DNA from 2 places in the Priestia sp. LL-8 genome. Region 1 is predicted to be linked to the other one. Evidence: riboswitches for the same ligand, from Rfam matches in the RefSeq annotation. Region 1 holds a riboswitch; the other holds the start of a gene.
The links. Region 1 has a riboswitch for cyclic di-GMP ahead of U9R83_RS05610 (anti-repressor SinI family protein). Riboswitches for the same ligand answer to the same signal wherever they lie in the genome.
Positions count from the first base shown of each region.

Region 2: linked by a shared signal. The riboswitch ahead of sinI (DNA-binding anti-repressor SinI) and the one ahead of U9R83_RS05610 (anti-repressor SinI family protein) in region 1 are both predicted to bind cyclic di-GMP.

Region 1 is NZ_JAZAQH010000001.1:1,099,981-1,120,727, forward strand. It holds gene pcp (pyroglutamyl-peptidase I) at 1-498, opposite strand, end outside; gene U9R83_RS05595 (DUF979 domain-containing protein) at 513-1,478, opposite strand; gene U9R83_RS05600 (DUF969 domain-containing protein) at 1,479-2,183, opposite strand; gene U9R83_RS05605 (histidinol-phosphatase HisJ family protein) at 2,536-3,327, shown strand; gene U9R83_RS05610 (anti-repressor SinI family protein) at 3,372-3,497, opposite strand; cyclic di-GMP riboswitch class I at 3,517-3,609, opposite strand; partial or broken gene U9R83_RS05615 (phospho-sugar mutase) at 3,857-5,538, shown strand; gene U9R83_RS05620 (VanZ family protein) at 5,584-6,036, opposite strand; gene sinI (DNA-binding anti-repressor SinI) at 6,170-6,298, opposite strand; gene U9R83_RS05630 (helix-turn-helix domain-containing protein) at 6,508-6,861, opposite strand; gene U9R83_RS05635 (O-antigen ligase family protein) at 8,016-8,864, shown strand; gene U9R83_RS05640 (cellulase family glycosylhydrolase) at 8,861-10,123, shown strand; partial or broken gene U9R83_RS05645 (transposase) at 10,554-10,965, opposite strand; gene U9R83_RS05650 (hypothetical protein) at 11,191-12,465, shown strand; gene U9R83_RS05655 (acyltransferase family protein) at 12,524-13,564, opposite strand; gene U9R83_RS05660 (cellulase family glycosylhydrolase) at 13,668-14,957, shown strand; gene U9R83_RS05665 (sugar transferase) at 16,201-16,866, shown strand; gene U9R83_RS05670 (oligosaccharide flippase family protein) at 16,905-18,155, shown strand; gene U9R83_RS05675 (capsular polysaccharide export protein, LipB/KpsS family) at 18,190-19,569, shown strand; gene U9R83_RS05680 (glycosyltransferase family 4 protein) at 19,611-20,696, shown strand; gene U9R83_RS05685 (glycosyltransferase) at 20,713-20,747, shown strand, end outside.
Region 2 is NZ_JAZAQH010000002.1:144,096-154,813, forward strand. It holds gene tuf (elongation factor Tu) at 646-1,863, shown strand; cyclic di-GMP riboswitch class I at 2,669-2,753, shown strand; gene sinI (DNA-binding anti-repressor SinI) at 2,773-2,904, shown strand; gene U9R83_RS27130 (anti-repressor SinI family protein) at 2,921-3,073, opposite strand; gene U9R83_RS27135 (AbrB/MazE/SpoVT family DNA-binding domain-containing protein) at 3,325-4,035, shown strand; gene U9R83_RS27140 (MurR/RpiR family transcriptional regulator) at 4,527-5,369, opposite strand; gene U9R83_RS27145 (N-acetylmannosamine-6-phosphate 2-epimerase) at 5,534-6,229, opposite strand; gene U9R83_RS27150 (maltose/glucose-specific PTS transporter subunit IIC) at 6,256-7,788, opposite strand; gene manA (mannose-6-phosphate isomerase, class I) at 8,341-9,291, opposite strand; gene U9R83_RS27160 (ROK family protein) at 9,311-10,204, opposite strand; gene U9R83_RS27165 (DUF4127 family protein) at 10,316-10,718, opposite strand, start outside.

The sequences.
Region 1 (20,747 bases):
AATATGCACGAACCCGCCTTTAATCGAACAATTTTGAATCATGTTCATCAGCCCGTAAAATACGTGGTTACAGACAAACGTTCCAGCAGTTTGAGAAACGCTGCTTGGAATGCGTGCTTGGCGCAGGTTTTCGACAGCTGCTTTGATGGGCAGTGTCGAAAAGTATGCGGCAGGTCCGTTTACGATAATAGGGCGATCAATGGGCTGCTGGCCAATGTTGTCAGGAATCCGCGCGTCGTCCACATTAATAGCAACGCGTTCGACCGTAATTCCTTCTCGACCGCCTGCTTGCCCAACGCAAATGACAATAGAAGGGCTAATTTCTTCTATATACGTATGAAGCTTTGCAATTGATTCGCCAAACACAGTAGGAAGAGGCTTAGCGATAATGTGATAATCTTCGACAGCTACGCCGTCTAAGGCTTTGACAGCTTCTAAAGACGGGTTAATACTTTCACCTTCAAACGGTTCAAAGCCGGTTAGTAATACAGTTGTCATTCTACTAGTCTCCTTTAAAAGTGATATACAAGGTAGTACATTAATAGTGTATTAACAACAAAAACGGATAGCGCAATCGGCACTTGAGCTTTAATTACGGCATTTTTGTCTTTTAATTCAAGCAGCATGGCAGGTACGATATTAAAGTTAGCTGCCATTGGCGTTAACAGCGTGCCGCAGTAGCCAGCAAACATGCCAAGAGCTGCCATAATGGCTGGGTTTCCTCCGTGCATATGTACAATCAGCGGAAGACCAATACCTCCCGTAATAACGGCAAACGCCGCGAAGGCATTTCCCATTACAATTGTAAATAGCAGCATTCCCAAGCAGTAAGCAAGCACAGCAACAAATGCATAGTTAGTCGGCAGCACATCACTTACAATATCCGAAACGACTGTGCCAACGCCTGATTTTGAAAAGATGCCGCCAAGCGCTGCCAGCATTTGCGGTAAAATAACCGCCCAGCCCACTGCTTGAAGCAAGCGGCTTCCTTCTTTAACAGGCACGTCCATTTTTGCTTTGGTGACGCCCATTGAAGCGATAAACGCAATAACAGCTGCAATTGCTAATGAAATTAACGTGACTTTTTCTGGGTCAATTAATGCCCAGTTTGCAAACTTGATCTTGCCAAACAGAAGGGTACCGATAATCGTAAAAATAGGAATAAATAAAGCCGGTAAAAAGATTTTGTTTTTTAATCGCTGCGCGTGAGCCACACGTTCTTCAGCTGGTGTTTCAGCTTCATTCGATTTAGTGACACGGTTAAATGAAGCAAGCAGCACCATAATAATAACTAAACACCCTACATAAAAAGGTGGAATCACGTTGCCAAATAAAAACGTAATGGAAAACAGTGCCCAAAATAATGAAGATCCTAAACGGTTAGGATGGTTATGATCGCGTGCGATTCGAATCGCGATAAAAGCGACAATAATACCGAGTAAGTAGTAAATCGTATCAAGCGTCAGAATGCTTTTCATTTAGCTCGCCTCCGTCTTGGAAGATGATGTTGGTTTGTGCTTCGTCATTTTTTTGTGAATTCTTCGGTCTAACTGACGGAAGCGAATGGCACTGATCAGCAGAGCTGCGATGGCTGTGGGAATTCCCCAAAGCGCCATATCCCAGACGTCAACATGAATGCCTACGGAGTCGAAGAATCCTTTCATTAAAAGAATTCCACCCGTAGCGATAAAGATATCTTCGCCGAAAAACCAGCCCGTATTTTCAGCTGCCGCGGCATGAGCGCGAATATCTTCTTTTACTTTAGGCGGAAGCTCTCCGTATTTTGCACGAGCAGCGCCTTCAGACATAGGTGCGACTAACGGACGCACAGACTGAGCATGTCCTCCAATATTTAATCCAACTGCGGCTGAGATTTCACGGATAAAAAGATATATAAGTAAAACATTTCCAGAAGAAGCGTTTTTCGCTTTTTTAATCAGTACTTCCGCTTGTTCTTTTAACCCGTATTTTTCTAACACGCCAAAGATAGGAAGAGTAAGTAAAATAGCCATAGACATATAGCGGTTATCTACAAAAAATTGGCCGAACATTGTAATTACTTCATGAAGTGACAAACCTGACACAAGGCCAGTCACGATGCCTGCAACAGTTACCACGAGCAGCGTGTTTAAACGAAATAAAAATCCCACTGCCACTAGCAAAACCCCAATTAATTTCAACATAAAAAATCCCCCTTGATTATGTATAAATCGTGCTGCAAATTCACCTCCATTGTTTTTCTGAAAAAACAAAGACGTCTTGAGTATAAACAATTCTGAAAATTAAAACAAGATACTTAAGGCATAAAATAGTTTGATTAGTGAACAAAAGCATAAAAGGAAGATTTATACGTAATATTCATGGGGATATAAATAGAAGAAAGGTTCTCCAAAACAGTCTTAGGGAGAATTTTTTAAGTTAATGTGCTGAAAACACCTCTCCTAAAATACCAAAAAAGGTGTAATAGAGAGGAAAAGGGTCTCTATGTGCAGTAAGTGCAGGAGAGATGTATAATAAACCTAGAGGTGACTAATTATGTATCTAGTAGACTACCATCATCACACAAACAATTCATTTGACTCACAGGCAGTCATGAAAGAAGTGTGCGAACAAGCTGTAAAAAACGGCATAAACGAAATTTGTTTTACCGAACACTTTTCATTAAATCCATTAGCGCCAACGTACGGTCATATGGATTTTGATAAATATGAACGAGAACTAACGGAATGCAGAGATCAATTTCAAGGCCAGCTAGTAATTAAAAAAGGAATTGAAATTTGCGAGCCGCACTATTTAAAAGAGAAGTATCAAGAAACGATGATGCAAGAGAGTTTTGATTTTATTTTAGGGTCTGTTCACAACATTAATAACATCAAGCTTCGCAAACATTTAGAACTCAACGACAAAGAAGCGATTTACCGCGCTTATTTTAACGAAATGTATAAGCTAGTAAGCGACGCCGACATTGACGTATTGGCTCATTTAGATTTAATGAAGCGCTATGCGTTTGAGCAATACGGCATTTATGACTTTCATCAATTTAAAGATATCCTTGCGGATATTTTGAAAAAAGCAATTGATCGCAATATTGGAATTGAAATTAATACTTCAGGTATAAGAGGGAAGCTAGGCGAAGCGCTGCCAGCACTTGAAGTCGTTGGGTTGTACCGCGATTTAGGCGGAGAAATCTTAACGATTGGATCTGATTCACACTTTGCAGAAACTGTAGGGGCACATATGAAAGAAGCAGTTGAAATGGCGAAACAGTGCGGGTTTACGGACATTTATACGTTTGATCAGCGTCAGCCAAAAGGGGTAAAAATATAAGTAATAGTAAAAGCACGCTTCAATATAAAAGAAGCGTGCTTTTACTATTGGTTGTTCTTATTCGTTAATAAGAATTCTCGGACGTCTTCTATTTTTAATCCGAGTTCATGAGCGGCTTTTATTAGATCAATCCATTCCTGATCTACTGCTAATTTTTTATCTGTGTTCATCACTATTCATCCACCCTTGTCAGGGAACCCAGCCATCTTAGCATGTTGTAAACATTGCCTTAGACCTGAAGCTTTGCGTCACTGCTTTTCAGCAGCTTTGCCTTTATCTGAATAATTTTTTCTAATAACTATTATTATTTTAGTGGAAAACTAGCAGAAATGGTGTCGAAATAGGTCGAGTTTCTAAAAAAATATTTAATTTACATCTTTATAGGTTCTTTTTAAGGAATAGCAAAATGGTTGAATTGGAAAAGTAGTGTTTTTAACTAATTTACAAGCTGTTATTCACCCACAGTTCATAAATAGCATTCACAATAAAAGAAAGAAACATAGAACAAGGAGAGATAAATATGAGCTGAATGAATGCATACAAGGTATGGAGAGACTTTAGAGGCCTTCAGACAGAATTAAAAGAAGAGCGGCAGCAAATGACAAAATCGCAGCTGAAAGATGCTTTTTATACACACCTAGCATTTGGAACAGGAGGCATGAGAGGAGAGTGTCCTAACCGCATGAATATCTACACAGTCCGAAAAGTAACGGAAGGACTGGCGAGGTATATTGAAAAATAAGGAACCGTTGCAAAAAGAAGAGGTGTGGTAATATCTTATGATTCTCGTCATCAATCACAAGAATTTGCGCTAGAAGCAGCTAAAACACTTGATATACACGACATTCATATGTATTTGAAGAGTTGCGCCCGACACCTGAACTGTCTTTTACCGTACGCTACCTGCATGCGTATGCAGGCATTATGATTAGGGCAAGTTATAATCCCGCGAATTATAACGAATATAAGGTATATAGACAAGATGGTGCACAGCTTCCTCCAGCAGCCGCAGATGAGATTATGTCTTATATGAATGAAATCAAAAATGAGCTGTATATTCCTGTACAAGATGAACATGTCATGCTGAAACGAAACCTATTAAGCTATATTGGAGAAAATTTGGATTATGTATATGTGGATTATGTCAAAGGTCTCCAGCAGCAAGGAAATTCACTAGAAAAAGAAAAGCTGCAGGTTGTGTATACGCCGCTTCACGGCACGGGAAGCAAAGTTGTTCCTCAAGCTCTCCGCTCATTTGGGTTTACAAACATTATGATGGTCACAGAGCAATCATGACCTGATTCTGACTTTTTAACTGTAGCATCACCTAATCCTGAAGATCCGGAAGCTTTTCAAATGGCCATTCATTACGGAAAAAGAGAAGGAGCTGAGCTGCTCCTGGCAACGGACCCTGACGCCCCTCGTTTAGGAATAGCTGTAAAAGATTCTATAGGAGAGTATAGACTTCTAACTGGTAACCAAGTTGGTGCCTTGCTAATTGATTATCTACTAACACAAAAGCAGCAAAAAGGCGATCTCAAAAGTAACGGCGTTATATTAAAAACGATTGCTACGTCAGAATTAGGGAGAGCGATCGCCGAAGACTTTGGAATGAAAACCGTTGATACATTAACAGGGTTTAAATACATTGCAGAGAAAATTGAAGAATATAATAGAAACGAAACGTATATCTTTCAATTTGGGTATGAAGAAAGCTACGGCTATTTAATTGGAGACTTTGTAAGAGATAAAGCCGCTGCTTACTATGAATCAATTAAAAGCTCGCTTTACGAACGTTTGATGGTACTCTTTGAAACATATGACTATTACGAAGGAGCTCTTTCTTCTATAACCATAAAAGGACAAAAAGGTATCGAGCAAATTAACGATATCTTAACGGATTTACGAGATGATCCGCCTTTAGAGTTTGGAACCGTACCTGTTACAAAGAGAGAAGATTATCAAAGCAAAGAGCGCATATATACAGTAGAAGAGACGTATGAAACGATTGATTTAACAAAATCAAATGTACTGAAATACTATTTGCAAGATAGTTCATGGGTAGCTGTTCGTCCTTTGGGAACGTAGCCGGAAATTAAGTTTTATTTCGTAGTAGCAGGCAGGAGCATGACAGAAAGTAAAGGAAGAATAAAAGAGCTTCAGCAAGAGGTATTTAAGAGAGTAGGTGTAAATAAAAACATAAAAAAATGAACCCTGATTTAAAGGGCTCATTTTTTTATAATAGAAGAACTATATTCATTTCGCTTTTCTATGCTTTGTTTTATTTTTATATAGAAGAAACAAAAACAAAGCGCCTCCAAATGAATCAATTAGTACATCTACAATCCGGCCGTCTCGACCAATAATAAAAGCTTGGTGAACCTCATCCAAAAAAGCAAAGGAAGCAAGCAATAGTCCTGCTTTTACATAACGCCCAGGCTTTTCTTTTAAGTTCCAGTAAATTAAAACAGCTAATACACCAAAGAAGGAAATATGAGCAATTTTACGAAGGATAAATTCTAGATTAAATCCGTAGCTGTAGGAAGTGTAAAACTCACTGCCAGGTTTTAAAATAGACCAGAGCGTAGCATTATGGTCCCAAACAGAGGAGTTACTCCAGCTGCTTGGAGCTGTGACCTGTAAATGAGGTGTGTGGGAAAAATGGGTGATGCCAAGCATCATTAATATAACAGCGATTTTTTTTATCATGATGACATTTCCTTTATTTTACTTGATTGTATTAGCTTAAGAAAAAAAAGAGAAAAAAGCAAGAAATTTAAGAGCTGATAACAAATTTTTAAATAATCTAATATAAAACTAATATAAAAGAAACAAAATTCAGCTAATTTTGTTTACTTTCTTGAACAAAATTCTTTACCTCATCAATCGATAAACCCATCTCATAGGCCTCTTTCATGAGTAAAATCCACTCTTTCTCTAAATCTACTTTTTCTTTTAATTTGTCAGTCATGATTATTCCTCCCCAGACCTTAAGGAGTAAAGCTGTCGTGGTTGAAGAAGCTCTCGATACTAGCCTTACTTACTTTTATTAACAATTATACAAACAATCAATTTTACTTTGCAAATATTATGCAGAATATAGTTATAAAGGATTATTTATGTGTGAATAAGAGTAGGTGAAAAGAAGTTAATCAGAGTATTGTCACGCAGTGTTTTTACTTAATGCTCAGAATCCTTCACTGTCTGTAGATTTTTTTTGAAGGACAGGTACTGGTAGAATTCAATAAAATCCTCTTTTGTCATGCCCTGGCCTATAGCTTTGCTTAATAACTCCATCCATTCTTCCGTAATATAGGGATTAGCTTCAATATGTTCATTTGTTTCGTCAATTAAATAGTCAACACTTGTGCCCAAAGAAGCAGCAATTTTATGAAGCATTTGTAAGGAAGGGTTTGAGTTTGAACCTTTTTCAATTTGTGAAAGGTAGGATTTTGATATTTGTGCTTTCTCCGCTAGCCTAGTAATAGAATAACGTTTTTGCAATCTCATTTCTTTAATGCGATCACCAATCACGTGGAAACCTCTCCTTTATATGTAGTATCTGTTGTTCATTATAAAGGATTTTTGTGCGTTTTCAATACAATAAAATTAAAAAAATAACATTTAATGCAAAAAAATGTTCTTTATGAAGAACGGATTTTGTATTAAATGTTATTTTTTATTGATGGTTACTGTCGTATGTATTTGGGCTGTGAAACTCTTTTTTATAAAGAAAGACATACGCTGAATTGGCTTTAAATATTCTTGAAAGGAGATTTAATGATCTTTTTTTGATGCTTTCTATAGTTTGAACCATGTCTAGGATGTGTCACTATCCTTTATAGTTTCTATTATATACCTGATATACTTGGATTACTCCAAATGATTGAATGTCAACCTAATTATAGAAGTGTTTTACCCGGAAACCGGATGCTAACAGATGTTTTTGTATAATAAATTATTAATGTTCAAAGGAAATCTTTAATACGAGCTACAGAGAAAATAAATATTAATTGTGAGCTATTTAGATATCCTATTTCAAATGTAAAATTAGAGAAGCTGAAGTATAGAATTCTCAACTTGGATTAAATATAGTCAGAAACCTGAAATCTTGCATACAATGTGTGAGTTAAAGAAATATAGGTTACTAAGGTTTGAGTCAATTTTATAATTTTTGTTAATTATTTATGAAAAACCTATTGATGCTAGGTAGAAGGTAATATAAAGTAGGGGAATAAGAAAATAATTACGGGAGCGAATTTATGTTGGATTTAAGGATTAAAAAACCTAAGTTGTATTTACCTAGTATTAAACTCTTTAATTTTTATTTGTACACAGTTGTATTCTTTATTATCTTTTCAAGTGGAGCAATACTTGATCAAAAGTATTTCAACTTTTCTCAAATATTGTTGATTTTTCTATGCTCGGTGTTTCTGCTGAGGGTAATTAATAAGAAATACATTGCTTTAGCAGGAATGATTTTCCCTATTTATATTCTTGTGAATTATATTAATTATAGTCCAACTATAGTTAACTACTTATTATTTCTCATAAAATTATCGCTAATTTTTATTTTCGTGAGATATTGTATTCTAGAAAAGATAGATATATTGAAAATGTTAAATAATGTAGTTGTTGGAATATGCATTTACTCAGTTTTTACGTACGTATTTTTGGATGTTATGCATGTGATTTCTTCTTCGCATGTAGAAGTTATAAATAATAAGCCATACCAAATTTATTTGGGGTTACATTACCATTGGCAGGATCTAAACTGGTTTTCGTGGAGAGTGTCTAGAAATAATTCGATTTTCTGGGAACCAGGGGTATTCCAAATTTATATTAGTTATGCAATATTTTATCAATTATTTTTAGCTAAGAAAGCTAATAAAAAAATTATGGCATTATTGATTTTCAGTATGTTTACTACCTTTTCAACCACGGGGACAATGTTAACATTAGTGATTTTAGTTATCAAATTTGTCTCACTCAAATCCAAAGAATTGTTATCAATGTTAATAAAAGTTTATCTTTTTCCAGTTCTTTTAATTGGAGGTATATATGTAGGAACTTCAGTGTTTAATCAAAAAGCAAATAACGGATCTGCTTCATATGACCTACGAGCAGATGACTTAGGAGTAGGTCTGCAGCTTTTTTATGAGAAGCCACTTTTTGGCTGGGGTTTCTTGAATAACTCTGGGTTTGAAGCTCTAACAGGATTTTCTACCAATAGTAATGGTTTTGTATCCTTGCTTTTCCAACAAGGCGTTTTGGGATTTATAATTCTTTGTATACCAGTATTAATTATTTCAATAAAACTAATTGATATTAAAGGTTTTTTTGCTGCATTAGCATTTACCTTGTTTTATTTTGTATCAGCAGCAACAGAGCCTTTAATGTATGCAAATTTCTTTAATATATTTGTATCTATGGGAATTCTTTTATTCATTGAAAATAAATTTCCAATATCACATTCTAAAAATAGAGTGTCTAAACCGAACAGCATTAAGTTTAGAAATAAAGTAGCGTTAAAATGAAAAAAAAGTTACTTCTTTTTTCACTCAGTTTTTTATTAGGCATTTGTTTAATCGTTTCTCATTTTGTATTTGATAAGTCCTCTGATCCTAAAATCTCTCCAGAATATCAAAGTTTCACTGAGGGCATAGGAGTGAACATAGATTCTAGAACTTCAGAAGAAGATTTACAAAACATTGTAGATGCCGGATTTAAATGGGTGCGAGTGGATATGACTTGGGAGAATATAGAGAGTAAAAAAGAAAGTTATGATTTTGAGAAAAGCGGATATGATAAGTTGAATAAAAGTCTTAAAGAAAAAAGACTCAAGCCATATTATATCTTTGACTATTCAAATAAGTTATACGAAAGTAATCGTTCGATCATGACAAGTGATGGGCTTAAAGCTTATATGGAGTTTGTAGATGTTGTTACTAAGAGGTACAAAAATCAAAACGCAATATGGGAAATATGGAATGAGCCAAACATTGAGATGTTTTGGAATCCCCAACCTAGTTATAAACAATACAGTCTTTTAGTGAAAAAAGTAGCTCCTATTATTAAAAAGAATGATCCTAATAGTAGAGTAGTAGCTCCTGCACTTGCTGGAATTCATCAAGAATCTTTAAAGTGGTTACAACAATTTTTTAAACAAGGCACACTAAAATACATTGATGCTGTATCTGTTCATCCCTATAGATTTACTAATCCAGAGGATGCACTCAAAGATTATAAAGAATTAAAAATAATAATTAGGCAGTATACAAATAGAGATATTCCTATTATATCAGGCGAATGGGGCTATTCTATATTAAATACTCCAACGCAGCACTTAACGGAAATGCAACAAGCTGATTATGTCATAAGAATGTTTCTTGTTAATGCTGAAGAGGGCATTCCTATAAGTATCTTATATAATTGGAAAAATAATGGATTTGATCCAAATAACAAAGAACATAACTTTGGGGTATTGTGGTATAGCGGAAAACCTAAATTGTCCTATTTAGCTATTCAAACTTTTACAAGCAGGTTAGATGGATATAAATTTTCAAGGGCTATAAAATACGGTCGAGATGATACATACATATTAGAGTTTCAAAACTCGGACAAACAGAAGTTACTCTCTTTTTGGACAACCGGTACCAGTTATAGCTTTCTTTTTCCTTTAGATTCAGGAAAAGGAAAACTTTATTCTATGCTAGGCGGTATGCAGAATATAGAGTGGGATCGTAAAGTAGAATTGAATATTTCATCCAGTCCGAATTACTTAGTAATTGATTGAAGAAGAACAATTCTTTATAACTGTATACCTTATTTTAAATACAACTTATATAAAAATTACATTTTATTTCTTTTTCAAAAAAGATAGCTATCTTATGCTTTCTTAAAAAAAGAACGTTACTATATTTTTATGGATCTATCTTAAGTGTCTTATAGATGGATGTGGGATTAATAAGATGCTACTTTTTAATTGTTTAATTTTAATAAGTAAATGTTCAAATTTGAGAGGACTACATTAGTCCTCTTTTCATTTTGAGAGGAAGGGATTATTTTGCAGTTATTTATATGACTTTAAAACTAAACCACTAATAACCATTTTTTATTATGCATTAAAAGGGTTGAATAAGCAGGTGAGAAGTATGTATATAACAAAAAATCTTAACTCGCAAGATTTTTTGTTAGAGGATTTATAGGAGGAGTTTTAATTTAATCAGTAAGTTTATCATATTTGAAATGGTTTGAAATGTGTAGTGATGACCATACATACGCTCCATTAAATGAGTAATTTCAGCTTTCGCTACACCCTTTTGAAACATATGAATGAGAAACGATTCAAGCGTATTAGTGGCTCTTTTATAAGGAGCCACTGTCTGTTGCTTAAAGTCACCATTCCGATCGCGAGGAATAACAAGGTGAAGTTCTCCAAACTCTGTGTACGTACGAACCATTTTGTGAATTCCCCGTATTAAATCCAATACGATTATATTCTTCGTAGTCCAAAAAAGCTGTCAATTTGCTCGCTAAGATTTTATTAAGCGCAGTTTCTAAGTGAGAATGGAAAATTTCCGTCACATCTTCTTTTTGGACTAGAGATTGAACAAGATCTGTTGTAAACCAATTCAAAAAAAGACCCTCTTTCTTTGAATTGGTCGTGGTGACTTAATTCTACAAGAAAAGGTCTTCTTTTTTGTATTTATTTACACAAGATATTTTACGCTCTCTAAAAATATTGTTATTTTAATCATTTAGTAATAAATGTTCCAATTATAATTTAGAAATCATTTCAAAAAATACTTGAATGTGTATTTTTTAAAGTATAAAATAACACTAACTAGGAGGGAGGTTAAATTGGAAAATTTTACAGTAAATGAAAAAACATATTTTAAAGTAGATATATATTTTTACATATGGTCAATTTTTTTACCTATTACATCTTTTTTGCTCATACCATCCATTCAGGGGACAACTATAGGTTACTTAATGGCTTTTGCTAGTTTAGCATTAGTTCCTTTATTATTAAAATATAGAGCTCCTATGCGTAGCTATTTTTATACTTTCGTATTTATTTTAGCGATATATATATTTATTCTATTACTTAGTCAATTGTCATTATCATTATCTCCTAGAATTAATTTTGTTGGTGTATTACTTATAGATCCTAATGACAATACATATTTATTAAAATCTTCTATGTTTACGCAATCAATGTATATGGTAGCTGCATTTGCAACCTTTGCTTATGTACGTGTCCTATACAATGAAAATTGGAACAAATACATTTTAGCAGGAGCAACAGTTTTAGCGTTATATGGAATCTATGAAGTAACGTACTTCCTTATAACAGGATCTCAAGGAGATTTTATATCTAATAGAACTTTTGGAGACGGTACTGATGCTGGAAGTAGATTTCAGAAAATTGTTATAGGCGGATTAACTCTACAACGTTTAAAAAGCTTAACGGGTGAACCTTCGATGTATGCTTTTACAATAACCCCTTTCTTTATTTACGCTCTATATTTAAGAAAAAAAATTATTGCTACTATATTAGGAGTCTCACTGCTTTTATCAACGTCAACTACTTTTTTTATCGGGATAGTCATTTGTGTATTTTTAGGAGCTAAATATTTAATTAGAGCTATAAGAAAGAATACGTTAACTCTTGCTTTAGCCTTCTTTTTTCTGGGAGGTTTAATTTTTTACTTGAATGTTTTTAGTTCTGACAAACTTTATGATATTTTTAATACAATAGTCTTGCAGAAACTTAGCGGATTAGATGTGTCTGGAAGTACGAGGTCTGGATGGTTTCAAGTTCATATGGAATTTTATAAGAGCCTTCCGTTATTAAATCAAATTTTTGGAGTGGGATTTGGTTATATACGATCAACAGATTTATTTAGTACGCTCATGGTTAACACTGGAATATTTGGTACAGTGCTATTCAGTTTGATATTTATATATCCTATATTGAAATTGCACAATGATGCTCATTCAAAAACTTTAAAATTAATCTTAGTAATTATCTTTTTATCTATGATGATTGCAGTACCAGAGTATTCATACCTCTCTACATGGTTATTTTTAGGGATAGCATACAACCGAATATTAAGGATAAAAAACATATAAGAGAGCATATGTTGACAAAAAACAAGAGTCTATCATAGGCTCTTGTTTTTTAGAATTTTTATATGGTTTTTGATAAGTGCTTTCTTACATACTTCTTATTTGCTATATTATTTCCAATATTAACAAAAGGTTTTTCTATGTAGTAATATGTTATTACAGAAGACCCAGAAATCAACAATAGTGTAACTACTACTGTAAAATAATCATTAAATATATAAGGTACACTTGAGATGAAGACTGCTTGAGCTAAATACAGTGAAAAACTGATCTTACCTAAAAAGAGTAAAAAGCGAGGGTAGTTATAATTTCTAAAAATTAAAAATACAGTAAATATAAGTAAAGCCGAAATCCAAGCTGAAGTGGCTGGAACAAAGTTTCGAGCGCCATACTCACTAAGGTCATTTTTGCCAAACATGTTAACATAAGATATGATCGTGATACAAAAAATTGCATATAGACAAATTAGAAAAGTTGGCAACTTTTTAATTTGTCCACTATTAAATTTATAGAATACGGTACCTACGAACATCAGTGAAAAATATAATAAAAGACCGTAACCGTTTTGTAGAATTATCCCCCCACTTAAAGCTAATGTCAATGCTACAAAAGCTAAGGTGGTTGAATAACGTAATATATTCAACATATATAAAAGAGTTACTGAGATATAAAACAGCATTTCTAAACTAAGTGTCCAATGAGAATTAACCAATAAAGGAATTCCTAGTAATTTTTGAAGCATTGTTAATTGTAATAGCATATCTTGTACGGGTAATAATTGATGATGTTGGGCATAGGATCCTAATCCTATAAAGATCATTGCCAAAATTATACTGTAAATATAAAGTGGATACAATCTGAAAAAACGTTTTATCCAAAACGTTTTTAATGAAGTTTTCTTTTGCAGAGATACTGGGATAATAAAGCCACTTACTAAGAAGAACAATGTTACGCCGAACATACCAAACTGAAAATAATGGGTAGTAAAGTAAGAAAAAGAAGAAAAATATTTTTCTCCGATATGTTGAAATATTACCAAAAGAGCAGCTATACATCGCAATGCGTCTAAAAAATCTATTCTTTGTCGTTGTATTTTTTTCATTAGAAGCCTCCTTAATTTTAAAGATATTATACTTTACTATGAAAAAATTTACTATATTTCTAATAAAATTTATTTATATTAGAAAAAGGAAGGTGTTTGCTAGATGAATAAAAATTTATATACCATCAGCGTTATATCTATAAGTGTTATTTCTATATTTTTTATTGTATTTCATTATGTTTCTAAAGAGAGTAAGCAGTATCCATTAAAAAAAGAAAACATAATAAATTATCAAACAATACCTGAAGGTTTGGGAGTGAGTATTCATCCAGGATTAGAAAAAAAAGATATCAAATGGATAGCAAATGCAGGTTTTAAATGGGTTCGTATTGATTTACCATGGGAATACATAGAAACGGAAAAAGGAACATATGATTTGGAAAACACAGAATATGACGAACTAAATAAGTGGCTAAAAGATGAAGGGATGAAGCCTTACTATATACTTGATTATTCGAATAAACTTTATGAGCAAAATCGCTCTATTGTTACAAAAGAAGGCAGAGAAGCTTTTGGTAGGTATGTAAACTTTGTAACTAAAAGGTATAAGAATCAAGGGGCAATCTGGGAGATATGGAACGAGCCAAATACAGAAACATTTTGGAATCCTCAACCGAATTATGAAGAATATTCTTTATTAGTTAAGGATACTGTTCCTATAATTAAGAAAAACGATAAGAGTGGGTTTGTTGTGGCCCCAGCCTTAGCAGGAATAAACTCTCAATCTTTTTCTTGGTTAGAGAAAGTATTAAAGGAAGGAATGTTAAAAAATGAAATTGACGCAATTAGTGTACATCCGTACAGAAGTGGCCCCCCTGAAGAAAGTATTATAGATTATCAAAATTTAAAGAAGCTGATTAAGCATTATGCTAATAGAGATATTCCTATTATATCTGGGGAGTGGGGGTACTCAATGGCGAATACCACTGAAAAGCCATTATCTGAAATGGAACAGGCTAATTATCTAGTGAGAATGATTATGATTAATGCACAGCAACAAGTGCCTATAAGCATTTGGTATGATTGGAAAAATGATGGAGTTGATCCTGCAAACAAAGAACATAATTTTGGGGTAATGTGGAATAGTGGAAATCCTAAAGTCTCTTTTTTAAGTATTCAGGTACTTACCAAACAATTGAAGGGGTATAAGTTTTCTAAAAATATAAATTATCAATCTAATAAACAGGGAGATTATATATTAGAATTTGTAAACGATCGTAATAAAAAAATAATTGTCTTTTGGACTACAGGTCAAAGTCATAGTCTGAACTTTGTATTAAAAAAAGGAAAAGGTAAAATTATTTCTATGTTAGGAGCTACGAGAGAGATTAGTTGGAAGCAACATGCTCCTTTAAATTTTTCCAATAGCCCTAGCTACCTTGTAATTGATTAAGTCTTTTTTATTGTAAAAAGTCTCAGTTAAATTTCAGCGATTTAGTATTCATCAGATATAAATTTTTACATTCTATATTTGAAGTTTTTATAAAAAAATATAAAACTAAGCCGTACTAAAAGAATAACTAGTACGGCTTAGTTTTATTGAATAAAAAACTTAGTTGAGTGTTTTGCTATAAGCCTATTATAAATTATCAAGATAGAGGTAGTAAAACTTACCTTAACTACAGTTTTTAAAGCTGATAAAGGAATATAAGTCTAATTTTTTTGAAAAAAATGTAATTTTACATATCCAACGATTCAAAAAAATAAAAATATTTAAAAATACAAAAAAATGTAAACGCTATCAAAATATAATATTTTACTTAAAAAAAGCAAATAAATAATTCTCATTACCCAAGATAAATAATAAGATTATTGATAATATTTTCATATTAGGAAAATATTAAAATTTTATATTTTTTTTAAATAAAGTTTAATGAACCGTTCATATATATAAATACCGTATGAAAACGTTTAAAACATGACATTTGATATATTTCGACAAAATGAGACATTGAATATGAGGAAGGTGTATGCTAGTATTTTCTAGTATTAGTAACATTATTAGGTCTTTGGAACTTTTTATGAAGTTCTTTAAAATTAAAGATAAAGACCTAATAAAGAGTGAAGACAAGTGTGAGTGTATTGTTGCTAAGTTGTTTATAGGAAATGGTTTTAATAGTCTGGAAACTTTATTAAACAATTTTTCACCCCCCATCATTTTTTGTACTTTGCAGTTAAGAATTTAAGAATCTATATATTGCTTTATTTTTTTATTAAAACTATTAAAAATATTAAAACTATTAAAACTATATAAAAATAAAATTATTAACAGCTGTTTTTATAAATATATTTTAGTGAAATGTGTCTCAAATCCTGACAAATTCCTTTTTGTGTCGATAAATAAAGTTTATTATTTAGTTAAAATAACAGTGGTGATATCTCCTTACCATTATCAATGGGGGTACTCGGCTGTATTGTGGGTGATTAAGCACCTTAGACACTGAAGTTGTCAGTAGTACTGTGTGAGGATGGGTTAGATGCCCACGATTAATATCAATAGAATACACTTATAAACTATAGTTAATTAATTTCTTTAAAGGGATCTTAACTATAAATAACTATAAATAACTATGTCAAAAAATAAAGGTTTAAATTGAGGAAATTTAAGAAGGGAAGTGAAGATAAGTATGACTCAAATGGCTAAGAAAGAAGTTAACAAAGATTTTACTGGAATTCAAGTTTGTATAAATGATAAACCCATCTACCTTTTTGTGAAAAGAATTATTGATATAGTTGGTGCATTTGTAGGATTAATAGTTCTTTCAATGGTTTTTCTGATAGTTGCTCTTTTAATAAAGATTGAGGATCCTAAAGGGCCAATTTTTTTTTCGCAAAAGAGAACTGGTAAAAATGAGAAAGAATTCAATATGTATAAATTCCGTTCAATGGTAACAGACGCTGAATCAAGGCTGAAAGATTTACTTGAACAAAACGAAACAACTGGAGCTATGTTTAAAATGAAAAATGATCCTAGAGTCACAAAAGTAGGAAATTTTATTAGGAAAACGAGCATAGATGAGTTGCCTCAATTATGGAATGTCTTAAAAGGTGATATGAGTTTAGTCGGTCCTCGTCCGCCTTTACCTAGAGAAGTTTCAGAATATACTACATATGATAAACAACGATTATTAGTTCAACCAGGATGTACAGGACTATGGCAAGTAAGTGGAAGAAGTAATATAGGATTTGAAGATATGGTAAAATTAGATATCTATTATGCGCAAAATCGTAACATGTTATTTGATATGAAAATTATCCTTAAAACAATAGGTTTATTATTTGGATCAAAAGATGCTTATTAATAAACTATAGAAAAATCATTAATTGGAGTAGATTTTAATTGTTAAAACTTAGTAGTATTAATCTTCTTCTCAGAATTATTACTCTAGGCAGTAAGTTTCTGTTGATTATGGGTATGACAAGATTGTTAGCACCAGCGGAAGTAGGGGTTTATGGAGTATTATCCACTACTATCGGCTTATCAATTTATATAGTAGGAATGGATTTCTATGTTTTTAATACTAGGGAAATCTTAAGTAGCAAATCAGAAAATAAAGAATTCTTTATTCGAGATCAATTTCTATTTCATATTTTTAGCTATGTTATATTTTTACCGATATTAATTATCTTATTCATACTAAACATTATACCAGTGAAATATGCGTTTATATTTTATGTATTACTTGTGTTAGAACATCTATCTCAAGAATTCAATAGAGTGTTCATTACCCTGTCTAAACCGATTGTAGCAAATATTACTTTGTTTTTCCGAAGTGGAGCTTGGGCATATGCTGCTATGATTTTATTTTTTATATCAGATGAGACCCATAACCTTTGGACTGTTTTAATAGGTTGGGTAAGTGGGGTTTTGTTTAGTGTGTTATTAAGTATCTATTATCTAAAAGATTTAAATTGGCATATAGTTAAAAGTAAAAAGATCGATTGGAAATGGGTAAAAAGAGGGGTTGTCGTATCTTTCCCCTTATTTGTTGGAAATATTGCGTTAAAATTAGCGGAGTATCTTGATCGTTATTTTATTACATTCTATAAAGGTAAGGCGCTTGTAGGGGCCTATACTTTCTATGGAAGTTTGTCTAATTTACTCGTTATTTTTGCTCAAACAGGTGTCATTATGATCCTAGGACCTAAAGTCATTCGTAACTTCCAAAGTGGAGACTATAAAACATATAAAATTCAAATGAAAAAAATGACTAGCGGCGTAATAATTTCTACTATATTTATAAGTTTAGCTCTAGCTATAGGTATTATACCCATTACGAAATTAATAGGTAAGCCTATTTATGCAGAGCATTTAAGTGCATATTGGACATTGATAGGTGCTTATGCTTTTTCAGTACTGGCACTTTTGCCTCACCAAACCTTGTATGTAAGGTTTAAGGATAAAGCAATTATTGTTTCTAGTCTAATTTCTCTAGGTGTCTCACTTTTACTAAACATTTTGTTGGTTCCGAAGTTTGGTTTGATTGGTGGTGCTACTAGCACATTTGGTGCTTTTTTTATGTTGTTTATACTAAAGCTAATATTTGCTATTAAGTATAAAAACGCAAGAGAACCTATTGAAAAAAATTAAGTCAATATAATTAAATGTAACGAGGTAATTAAGAATGAATAAAAACTGCTTATTTGTTCATGCACATGAGCGAGATAAAGCAATCTTTTTTAGTAGCGTATCCAATTATCTCAGTACTCAGGGATACGAATCAATTCATTTAACTTTTAGTAGGTTAGAAGAAGCTGTATATACAGCTCATAATGTAAAAAAACCTTATTTTTTACCTAAAGTTTTAAAGACCTTTTCCTCTGAATTAAATGAAGATGATAAGAAAAATTATGATTTAGAAAAATTACTTTACTACACATTCGAATTTAATAAAATTAATCATTTTTCTTACAATAAGCAGGAATTGCTAATTAATGCGAAACGATATATAAACTTTTTAAATAAATTAAATTCGGACAAGAAGTTAGAACTTATTATTAGTTGGAACGATACTTTCATGTTTGACAGCATTTCTAAGCGATTCGCACAGGTTAACAATATTCCCGTATTAATTTTTGAAGCAGGAATATTTCGCCCATATACCATTACAGTAGATGGGAAAGGCGTAAATTATGGAAACTCTGTACCTCAGGAAATGTCAGCTTATAAGGATGTACAATTCCACATGAATGATTATCAGGAATTTTTATCTTCTATTAAAGACAAACAGCACATTTTTCAAAGTCAGACAAAAAATGTAGGGGATACTTATTTAAAAGAGCGGTTAGTTGATTATGTTAATAGAAACATCTTTAAACGTGAGCTGAAACTAGAAGTTATTTTTGAAAAACCTACTAACAAGATAAAAAGAGTAATCTCAAACAAGCGCAAAAATAACAAGAACAATATTCACACTAAGGACAGTGAATTGCCTAAAGATTACTTGTTCGTTCCCTTCCAAGTGCATGATGATTCTCAAATCATTATGAACTCTGATAGCATAAAAAACATGGAGCAATTGGTAGAAATTATTATTTTTCAACTGGATGAATACAATAGAAAGCATAATAAAGATTTGCACGTTGTTTTTAAAGAACACCCGGCAGACCAAGGTAGGGTTAATTATTCATCCCTGTATGACAAATTTAAAAACCATACCCATGTAAATTTTCTAACAAGTGGAAACACAAATGAGATATTGCAGAAAAGTAATCTAGTAGTAACTATTAATTCAACTGTAGGGATTGAAGCGTTACAAAGCTATAAACCGGTCATTACATTAGGAAATTCTTATTATGGTATAGATGGAATTGCTTATAAATGTAGTAACTATAAAAATCTATATGAAGTCTTTCACAAAGCTTTGACTCAAGATGTGGATAGAGAAGCAATAAATAAATTTTTATTTTATCTGAGGTTCAGTTACCAGATAGAAGGTGATTGGCGAAAAGGAATATTCAATGCTAAGGAGCTTCAAGATAAAATCAACGCAGTTTTGGCTTAAAAGCTACGAAGAAAAAATAACCATGGTGGAGCGAATAAGTAATGGACATTTTTATAAATGGAAGATTTTTAACTCAAAAGATAACAGGTGTTCAACGATTTGCTATCGAGTTATTGAGAGGCATTGATGATTTATATGAAAATGGTGACCTCTCTAAAGATTATAAGGTAACAATTTTAGCGCCAAAGTTCGAAAAGGTTAATAAATCTATGTTTAAGCATATTTCAATAGAAACAATAGGATCTCGACAAGGACATTTATGGGAACAACTAGATTTATTTAAGTTTTGTAAAGGGGAATTTTTAGTCAATTTATGTAACACCGGACCTATACTAAAGAAAGATCAAATCTCTGTTATACATGATGCGGCAGTGTTCTCCAATGGGGAAAATTTCTCTTTCTTATTTAAAATGTGGTACAAGGTTATGCTGACATCTCAAGCAAAATTCTCTAAGAAAATTGTTACCGTTTCTAACTTTTCTAAAAGTGAATTAGTTAAATATCTAAATATCTCTTCAGAGAAGGTTGAAGTTATTTATGAGGGAAAAGAACATTTCACAAGACAAAGTACAGATATTGGTATCATAACTAAATATAATCTAAATGAAAAACCTTATTTACTTGCGGTTAGTAGTCTAAACCCTAACAAAAATTTTAGAGCAATCATAAAAGCGCTCGATCATGTAGAACATCACGATTTTAATATTGTTATTGCTGGTGGAACAGATCCAAAGGTATTTAGTTCTAAGGATACTGAATTACCTAAAACGGTTAAACATGTAGGCTATGTTACAGACGAGGAGCTCAAAACATTGTATCAAAATGCTTTTTGCTTCATTTATCCATCTTTTTATGAAGGTTTTGGTCTACCGCCATTAGAAGCTATGAGTATAGGATGCCCTGTTATTATCTCAAATCGTGCATCTTTACCTGAAGTTGGAGGAGAAGCTGCTCTTTATTGCAATCCAGATAGTCCTGAAGATCTAGCAGAACAAATCAAGAAGGTGACTACTAATCCAACGTTGAGAGAGGAAATGATCGCTAAAGGTTATGAGCAATCTGCAAAATTCACGTGGACTAAATGTGCACAAGAATTGATAGACACTGTCACTACATTAAAAATATGATTGAGTGGGAGATAATATGAAAGTATTACATATTGGTGAATATGTAAAAGG
Region 2 (10,718 bases), on a different contig from region 1:
ATTAAAATCATTATATAGTAATTTTAAAAAACTTAACTTTATTGAATTAAACAGTATACTTCTTTTTTTACTATCTAGCATATCACCAGGCAATACAATGAAAGTTTGATCATTTATATATTATTGAAAGACAAACAATTTGTCGTTACTAACTGTAAATAATAAAACCTCAGTAATATTTAGAAAACGATGCTATTTACTTAAAGAATTACAAAGAGCAGCTAGGGTTATTCCTCAAAAAACAAGCACAGCATTTATTTTTAAGAATATATGTATATGAATCTACAAATTTGGCCAGACTGATAACATATTCCCCCTATTCCAATAAATTTGAAAACCCTTTGCCTACATGAGCAAGGGGTTCTTTTTTATATGAGATTGCCTCTTAAGGTTAAAATCTATAAAAATACATATCAAATGAAGTAGTTGTATATAAAAATAGACTTCAACAATAAAGATATGCTTTCTGTTGCCTTTGACAAGACTATTATAAATAACTTCTAGCATATCAATTAAATCCCATTATTTGTGGTAAAATATATATTAATTTCTATCATAAGGTAATAATCAGACGAAGAGGTTTATTTATAACTACTCATACTAAAGCACGTCCTTTACCTTATTAAATTTTAGGGGGATACCAAAATGCCTAAATCAGTATTTGAACGTACTAAGCCCTACATTAACATTGGTTTTATTGGTCAAGTGGATCATGGTAAAACTACCTTAGCAGCAGCTACTTCGGCCTTTTTAGCAACGAAACATGGTGGTAAAAAAATGAGCTATGCAGATATTGATAATGCCCCAGAGGAAAGAGAGCGAGGAATTACGATTAATACTCGTCATGTAGAAGGAGAAAGTGACTCGCGCCACTATGGTTTCATTGATAGTCCAGGTCATGCTGATATTGTCAAGAATATAATAACAGGGGCAGCTCAAATGGATGGAGCTATCCTTGTTGTAGCAGCCGACATGGGTCTAGAGCCTCAAACACGTGAACATATTCTTTTAGCTCGTCAGGCGGGGGTACAAAATCTCATTGTCTTCCTAAACAAAATGGATTTAGCAGATCCAGATATAGTTGAGCTTATAGAGATGGAAATTATTGATCTTCTCACTTCATATGGATATCCAGAAGACACCCCTATTATAAAAGGTTCTGCTTATCAAGATCTGATTAAGTTAGAAAATGGTCAAAATGCTGAGTGCATTCAAGCACTAACGGATACTCTAGATTCGTACATTCCCCAACCAGTGCGTAGTATTGACAAACCTTTTTTAATGCCTATTGAAGATATCTTTTCTATTCAAGGCCGCGGTACGGTTGTAACAGGAAGAATCGAACAGGGAAGACTAAAAAAGAATGACGAAGTTGAAATCGTCGGTATAAAGGAAACAATCCAAACTACATGTACGGATATTGAAATGTTTAATAAGCTTTTAAGTGAAGCCGAAGCAGGAGAAAATGTAGGTTTACTTCTTCGTGGTATTGATAAAACGGGGATACAGCGTGGTCAAGTACTTGCTGAACCCGGATCAATAACTCCTCATACTAAATTTAAGGCTGCTATTTATGTTCTATCTAAAGAAGAGGGAGGGCGTCATAAACCCTTCTTCACCAATTACCGACCTCAATTTTATTTCCGTACAACGGATGTTACAGGGACTCTTCACTTAAAGGATAATATAGAAATGATCATGCCGGGTGATAACACTCAGATATATGTGGAACTCGTTGCACCGATTGCCATGGATATCGGCCTTCGTTTTGCTATCCGTGAGGGAGGACGAACTGTGGCCTCAGGTCAAGTCGTTGAGATTTTTAATTCAGAAGATGATGTGAAGATAAAAGCAAAAGGATAAGTATCATTTAATTCTAAGTTTGTTTTGTATAGAAAAAGCTTCCCAACGAGTGGGGAGCTTTTCGGCTTATTATCGTATGTTTTCTATAACCAATATCCTTACTTAACATAAAGCATATTACCAGTGGACAAATATAAAAATACTATTTTGTATTTACTGCTTGAAGCAGTGAGTTGAAGCTGTACCAGTATCATCTTTTCCCCCCACAAAAAAGATGAAACACTTTCCATTGTAATCCTTTGCAGAAGTCATTTCCCAATTAATATCCTTTTCCAAATTCAATTTCTTCATTTGTTTACCTTGATTATCTACATAATATTCTGTTTTCTATATATGAATCGTGATAAAAAGCTACTTCGCTCTCATTGCTGAAATAGCTTTTTATTTTGCTATTATTAAGAATAATTCAGTATGGATACTTTAAAATTTACATGTTTTCATTTTACACAAAACCAAATAACGAAAAATCTATTTAGCTATTCAAATAAATCTTTATACAAGCATAAAGAAATTATATCTATACACTGTACATTAGATTTCCTTCTAGTTAATACAATTATAGGTTTTAATAGTTAGACATTCGAAACTATTAAAACCTTTTAGAGGCTTATTTCGGATACCTATTACAGAACCAACCGCAGGATTAATGTAAGGGTAAATATATATTATCTTAAAGGAGAATTTAATTAGTTCAGAGGTTGAAACAAGAAAATCTTTGTCAAAGGAATTAAAAAAATAAATAATAATCCTTATTTTTACATGATTTCAAATCCATTATATAGTAATATATTTATAAAATTACATATTATGATAAAGGCAAACTAGTTGAAAAACTAGGACGCAAAGCTACAGGTCTAAGGTTAAATAGCTATGACAGCTGAGCTCCCTGAATATCTGGAGGTAATTTTCATGGATGGTAAACAACAATTGATAGAAAAAGAATTAGATCAAGAATGGGTTAAACTTATAACAGAAGCTAAGGAATTGGGATTAACTATTGAAGAACTTAAAAAGTTATTCAAAAAACAAATAACCCCCTAATCACAAACAACACTAGTCATATTTGGTCTTGTTTATAATCATTCAATTTCTGGGATTTCCTATTTAAAAACTCTTTAAACTCCTCTTTGGTAACGCTAGAATTCATTGCTTCTTCAACTAAAACTAGCCATTTATAGGAAAGAGTAGTGTCATGATTTGAATTATTCATTATAATCTTCCTCCTTTACAACTTGTCCTATTATAAAGCAAATTGATTTGTAATATAAGCTATAATGATAAAATTATTACTTTTTATCCTGTTTTTTACATAAATTGTTATTCATAGGGTCTTATTCAGTTATTTAGCTTATGAAGATCAAATTTAATAGCTTAGGTAAAGTGTAAACTCATGAAGATATAAAATGAATATAAGTAAATTTATCCTTTGTCTATAAAAGTACATTTGAAAGGATTTTATTAGTGGAAGAGAAAGAATCATCCAAAGATTACTTAATAATTGATAATATGGGGAGAGTAAAGGTACCTTCCCAGCTTCTAGAGCATGCCAATATTCAATCATCTGCTGCAATACAATTCCTCAACTATAAAGATTACATTGTCATGAAGCAGGTTGAATTCCCACCGGTTCTTTTGGAAGAAAATAAAGATAAGAACTTAATTAGGACTATTGATAATTTAGGCTACATTGTAATTCCAAAGATACTTCGTGAAATACATGATATAGATCTACATGATGAAATAGAAGCGAAAGTCCTTAACGAGAGCATTATTTTCGAAAAGAAAAGAGAGCAAAATAAATCTCCAGGTCTACTAAAGGGATATATAGAACCTGAATTAAGTGAGTTATCTTTACTTCAAATAAAATCAGGGAGAATAAAACTTCCTGATTTTGTATTGAAATTCTTGAATTTAGAAGAACATATGCAATTACAGTTCTTTATTAAAGGACAAGATACTATCGTTGCAAAAAAACATAGCTATAAATTTCTTACAGAAGGAAAACTTTTTTTCACTGGACAATCACGCGTGATAAAGAAAGATAAATACTTAAACATTCCTAAAAAGCTAAGAATTTATCTAAACATTCATAGTGGCGACATCCTAGAAATCAAAACAATAGGGGACAAATTAATCATAAAAAAAGCAATTGAGAACGATACTCTTGTTTAAAATAAGTAAGCGCAGCTGAAATAATTAGCTGCGCTTACTTATTTGCTGTTACCAAGAATCATTTTGTAAAAAAACTAATCTTTAGAGATACATCTTTCAAAGAATTTCACATCACTATCGCTTTTATTTTAAGAGTGCCCGAAAACCTAGTCACCTTTTCTTTAAGCGAGTGGGTTTATTTAATCTAATAATCCTTTTTACTATTTTATCCTTGAAATACCCTTGGTTATTGTACATTTTTACCACTTCTAGCTTAAATGAGATTGTAAAAGATTATCCTTAGTGACCCATAAATGCCCTCTAAGTATAGTGTAACCCTCTTTTTTATTTACTCCATCCACTTAATCGGGCGCATTACATATAAATAAACCCATACAAAAAGACGCCTTAATTGCTACTGTCCAGGTGTCTTATCCTTTTTTCATAATAGATAAGAACTAATTAGTCGTAGAGGTCTCTTCTAATTGTTTCTTATAAAGTTTTTTAGGCAATTATTCTATATTGCCTAAAGCGTGCAAAGTTTTATCCCTTAAATGAATTCTTTTCTTATAATCTTCAGCTATTAGTTCTGTGTATATCAAATCAAAAAGTAACAGGAACGGCAATAAAGGGGAGATATTCTGCCCCATATGCATGTTGCTTTTACTAGTTACTAGCAAACATACATTACTTAGCTTTGCTAATTCTGAGTCTTTATTTCCTGTAAAAATGATTATAGGCGAACCTTGTTTTTTTGCAATTTTTATAGTTTTAATTAACTCTTGCGTTTCTCCCGAGATTGAAATACCAATAACAATACTCTTCTTACTAATGAGAGAAGCATCCATTATGGCATGATGGGGATCGGTAATAGCTTCAATATATAATCCTATTCTAAAAAATTTATATTTAAATTCTTGAGCAGCTATACCTGAGCTTCCAATTCCGTAAACATGTATTCGTTCTGCTTTGATTAAGAAAGAAACTACTTCTTGAATATCTCTATATGTGTTTATTTGAAATGTATTTCTTAGTATAGTCGTATGGTCTTGATATAATTTTGCTAAATAATCAACTTGTTGAATATTGTTCACCTCAACAGGTACATTCTGCAAATCGATAAACCTTCTTAGTTCATGCTTAAATTCATTAAATCCGGAAAAAGATAATTTTTGACAAAAACGTGTAATAGTTGCTGGTGAAAGATGGAGTTTTTTAGCTATTTGATTAATGGATAAATGACTAATTTCTCCGGGAAATTTCAGAATGTAACTAGCTAACTCTTTTTCTGTTGAAGTAAAAATTTCCATATTACATTCAATACCATACAATAAATTTTCTCCTAAGTACTCCATTTTTTCTCCTTTTTAGCCTAATGCCTAATTATTTAATATGTCTTTTGTATAGTTTAATATAACCATAAAACAAGTCAATAAATACTCCACTGTATGCTTTTAAACTAAAATAAAAAACGCTTCTAAACAAGAAGCGTTTTTTATTTTACACAGATAAGTTTATTTTAATTACTCCTAAGTGCCTCAACAAATCTTTTGGTTATCTGTTGAGGCCTTGTAATTGCCCCACCTACGACTACTGCATGGACCCCCATATTTAATATAGAGCATGCAATCTCTGGTGTTAAAACATTTCCTTCGGCAATTACTTTCGAATCTTTAACACATGTTACTATTTCTTTTAATAACGCATAATCATCTTGGTAGATTTTCTTTCCCATAGTCTCGGCTGTATAACCGTACAATGTAGGAGCAACGATATCAAATCCAAGTTTTTCTGCATATACAGCTTCCTCAACAGTTGAAACATCAGCCATGAGTAGAATATCTGGATAGTTTTCTCTTATCTCATTATAAAACTGTTTTAATGTTTTTCCGTCTGGCCTTAACCTGTTAGTGGCATCAGTAGCAATAACTTCTACTCCCGTTTTAGCTAGGGAATCAACTTCACTCATTGTAGGAGTAATGTATACTTCGTTACCTCCATAAACTTGTTTGATAATTCCAATCACAGGAAGATCTACTTGTTTTTTTATTTCTAAAATATCTATTGTAGAGTTTGCACGAATTCCTTTAGCTCCACCTTCTTTAGCTGCTAAAGCCATCCTTCCCATAATAAACGGACTGTGTAAAGGCTCGTCTTCTAAAGCCTGACATGAAACAATTAACCCGCCATGAATACATTCTAAAACTTTTTTCATTGATAACACTTCCTTATTTTTTATACTTAAAGACCAAGATACTCTTCAATTTCATTTTTAATAATAGTTACTTGAGGACCATAGACAATTTGAATACCATTGCCTTTTTTTATAATACCTTTAGCTCCGGTTTGCTTTATTAGTTCCTCTTTTATCAAATCCTCTTTCTTTACAGTAACGCGTAGACGAGTTGCACAACAATCAACCACTACAATATTTTGCTCATTACCAAGACCTTGGACAATCGTTTGAGTTCTTTCTGTAGCTTTAACCTGATGTACTTCTTGTTTACTCTCTTCTCGACCAAGGACTTTTAGGTCTCTCTTAGTGATTAAGAATTTAAAAGTAAAATAGTATAAGAAAAACCATAGAATTCCGACTAAGGGAACAAAAATCCAATTTGTTTTATCAATTCCCTGAAGAATACCGAATAAAATAAAGTCTATAAGTCCTCCTGAAAAAGTCTGTCCAACAGTTATGCTTAGAATATGAGATAACATGAAAGCTAACCCATCGAATAGAGCATGAAAAACATATAGTATAGGAGCTACAAATAAGAAACTAAACTCTAAAGGCTCTGTAATACCTGTTAAGAAAGAAGTTAAAGCTGCGGAGAGGAGTAATCCTCCTACTAACTTCTTATTTTCAGGTTTAGCACAGTGATAAATTGCTAATGCAGCCCCTGGTAAACCAAACATCATAGTAATAAATCTTCCAGACATGAACCTCGATACTCCATCATAGTACTTGGTTGTGCTTGGATCTGCTAATTGAGCAAAGAAAATGTTTTGAGTTCCTGTTATAATATGGCCTTTAATTTCTAACGTTCCACCTAGAGCAGTCTGCCAGAACGGCAGATAAAAAATATGGTGTAAGCCTAAAGGCCCCAACATACGGAGGATAAATCCATAAAAGAAAGTTCCAATTACACCTGTTCCAGTAACCACTTCTCCAAGTAAATTAATGAATTGTTGAATAAAGGGCCATACTAAGAAAAGGATTACACCGACCAAGATAGATGCAAAAGAAACAATAATTGGGATAAAGCGAGAACCACCAAAGAAACCTAATACTTGGGGAAGTTGAATTTTATTATATTTATTGTGTAAAAAGGCGGTAGTAACCCCTATTATAATTCCACCAAATACGCCAGTTTCTAATGATTGAATGCCTACTAATAAGCCTTGTCCTGCCTTTGCTAAATTCTCTTTAGCCAGATCATGATTTATAGTTAGTAAAGCATTTATTGTACTATTCATTACAAAGTATCCTATCATAGCTGCTAAACCTGCTGTTCCCTTATCAGAACGAGCTAATCCTACAGCAACTCCTACTGCAAAGATAATTGGCAAATTACTAAATACAATACTCCCAGCAGAGCTCATAATAGTAAAAATTGCTTGCAACCAAGCAAAATTCAAAAATGGATAAGCTGTAATTGTATTTGGATTAGATAATGCACCACCAATACCCAGTAGCAAACCAGCTGCCGGTAGGACAGCTATAGGAAGCATGAATGATTTTCCAAATTGCTGGGCTTGTTCAAAAGCCTTTTTCATAAGATGTTCCTCCCCTTGAAATCGAATAACTTTTTAAATGACTTAATAAATTTTCATTGAAGTCTTTAGTTATAGCTAAATATTAAATATCTATAAAAGCGTTTTCAATACCCTTGTAGAAACTCTTAAACATTTTCACATAATAAGCTTTTTAGTTGAAAATGTTTTCATTTACTATTTATAAAATATATTTAAAGTCTTTCCTAGAAAGTTAGCAAAAGGTTTAAGTCTTAGAATTAACTTCTTTCGCTATGTTTTTGAAAGAATAATTCCCCATAGAAACTATAGGAACGCAAAAACGCAAACCTTTTTTACATAAAGGATTGCGCTATAAAAATATTTACTATATATATATCTTGGATAGGCGAGCCCTCAAACAACAAGTGGTACCTATCATTGAATGAATAAACTGTCCCCAAAATGAAGAAACATCTTATATCACTAAGATGCTTCTCCCCTTTTAATATTTTTACTTATTTACTGTTAATATATATGGAGTTAAATTTACTCCTAGTACTTTATTAAATTTGCAATATAAATCAACTTATTAGTCTATAAATGTGAAACAATCAATTCACAGTTTCCACTTATCTCAAAATTTCTTGTTTTTGCAGGAAGGATAAAATGGCTACCTTTATTAAATGAATATTCTCCTTCTTCGCCCCTAAGGGATCCGTTTCCGTTTATCACACTACATAACATAAAAGATTTATCCATTGTTAAAGATGCTATCCCATCTATTTTCCATTTATGAACAGAAAAAAAATCATTTTCTACGAAAGTAGTAATTATTAAATTTTTATATTTTGTTACAATAAATTTATTATCGGCATCTATATGAGGAATGTTTATAACATCTATTGCTTTTCTAAGATGCAGTTCACGTTTTTTTCCATCCTTATCTTTTCGTTCATAATCATAAACACGGTATGTAATATCAGAACTTTGTTGAGTTTCCAGTACAATTGTTCCTTCGCATAGAGCATGAATAGTTCCACTAGGTACATAGAAGAAATCACCTGGTTTTATCTTTACCCGACGAAGTAACTTATCCCAATCTCTATTTTCAATTGCTCTAATAACTTCTTCCTTTGTCTCAGCATTGTGGCCATATACTATCTCAGCTCCTTTCTTACAGTCTATGATGTACCAACATTCTGTTTTACCTAACGCCCCATTTTCATATAAATTTGCATAGACGTTATCAGGATGTACTTGTACAGACAGATCTTGATTGGCATCTAAAATTTTTGTTAAAAGTGGAAACGTAGCCCCTCCGTAGTGACCAAAAACTTCTGGATGACTACTCCAAATTTCATTTAAAGTCTTTCCAGAGAACGGTCCATTTTCAACAGTAGACGGTCCATTTACATGTGCTGAAATTGCCCAGCATTCACCTGTTCTATTATGAGGAATTTTGTACGCAAATTTATCTTCTAGTCCCTTGCCTCCCCAAATTTTCTCTTGAAAAATTGGCTCTAGAAATAATGGCTGCACCTTTATAATATCCCCCTATGTTCTTTTATTTTTGTTTTTCCGGTTGTGTCTCGTAAGCTTCTTTCCCTAGAATTAACGCCCCTGTAATTCCCGCAAGCTCTCCCAACCCTGGAGAAACAATATATTTTTCTATTTCATTAGATAATTCAGGGAGTTCAATGTATTTATTTAACATCTTCTTTACATTTCTATAAATAAGAGGAAACAACTGTTTCTGCTTCATCACCCCTCCACCTAAAATAATTTTCTTAGGTGACAAAATAAGAATATAGTGAACTAAAGCTTGTGCAAGATAATAAGCTTCCATCTCCCATACTTCTGAATTATTTACTAATTCAACCCCTGGTTTCCCCCACCTTTCTTCAATAGCAGGTCCCGCAGCAAGTCCCTCGAGACAATCATTGTGATAAGGACATTTCCCTGGATAAGTATCATTTAAATGACGCCTAACAGTAACGTGCCCCATCTCTGGATGGGAAAGTCCTTGGAGAAGTTTCCCTTCCAACACAGCTCCTGCGCCTATTCCTGTTCCTACTGTAATATATAAACAACTATTAAGACCTTTTGCAGCTCCAAATGTTACTTCTCCTAAAGCTGCAGCATTCACATCTGTACTAAATCCTATTGGTATATTAAATGACTCTTCGAGTTTCTTTAGGATGGGATAACCTTTCCAACTGAGCTTAGGTGTTGAAGTAATGCGCCCGTAGGAAACGCTTTCAATGTTCACGTCACAAGGACCAAATGATCCTACACCTATGGCCATTAAATTAAACTGATTAAAGAATTCAATAACTTTTCCCATTGTTTCTTCAGGTGTAGTGGTAGGAAATGTGACTCTTTCAAAAATTTGTCCATTTTCATTACCCACAGCACATACAAATTTTGTACCTCCTGCTTCTATTCCCCCGTACAGCATGGCACTTCCCCTTTATTTCTCATAGTCTTTTTAAAATAGTTTTCTTATTCATAGACTACTAAATTATTTTTTTATTTAAACACATTATGTGAATAATTATCTTCTAAATATCTACAGAATTGGTTTTGTACATCCTTTAAATTCTAATTTCATACCACATTCAAACATTCGGTTCCATGGTGCATACGTGGATACTTTATCTAAATTCATATCTCCAAAGCTATGAATAATAGTGTCATGATAAGATTTATAAAGCATATCATCCCTGATTCTATTTATAGTTTTTCCCCTATTTTTTAAATCAAAATAATTAAGCTTATATTTCGGAAGAAAATTATCAACTAACTTTTTTCTAACTTCTGCTTGATAGAAATAATCATCTAGCAGATGATAAATAAGGTTCTCCTGAATAGTTCTTACTTTACCTTTTAAGCCAATGATCCCTTGACAAATTGTTGTTCCAAGGGTATTGCAGTTTGTATTCCAACCTTTATACGAAATTAATTTGTCAAGA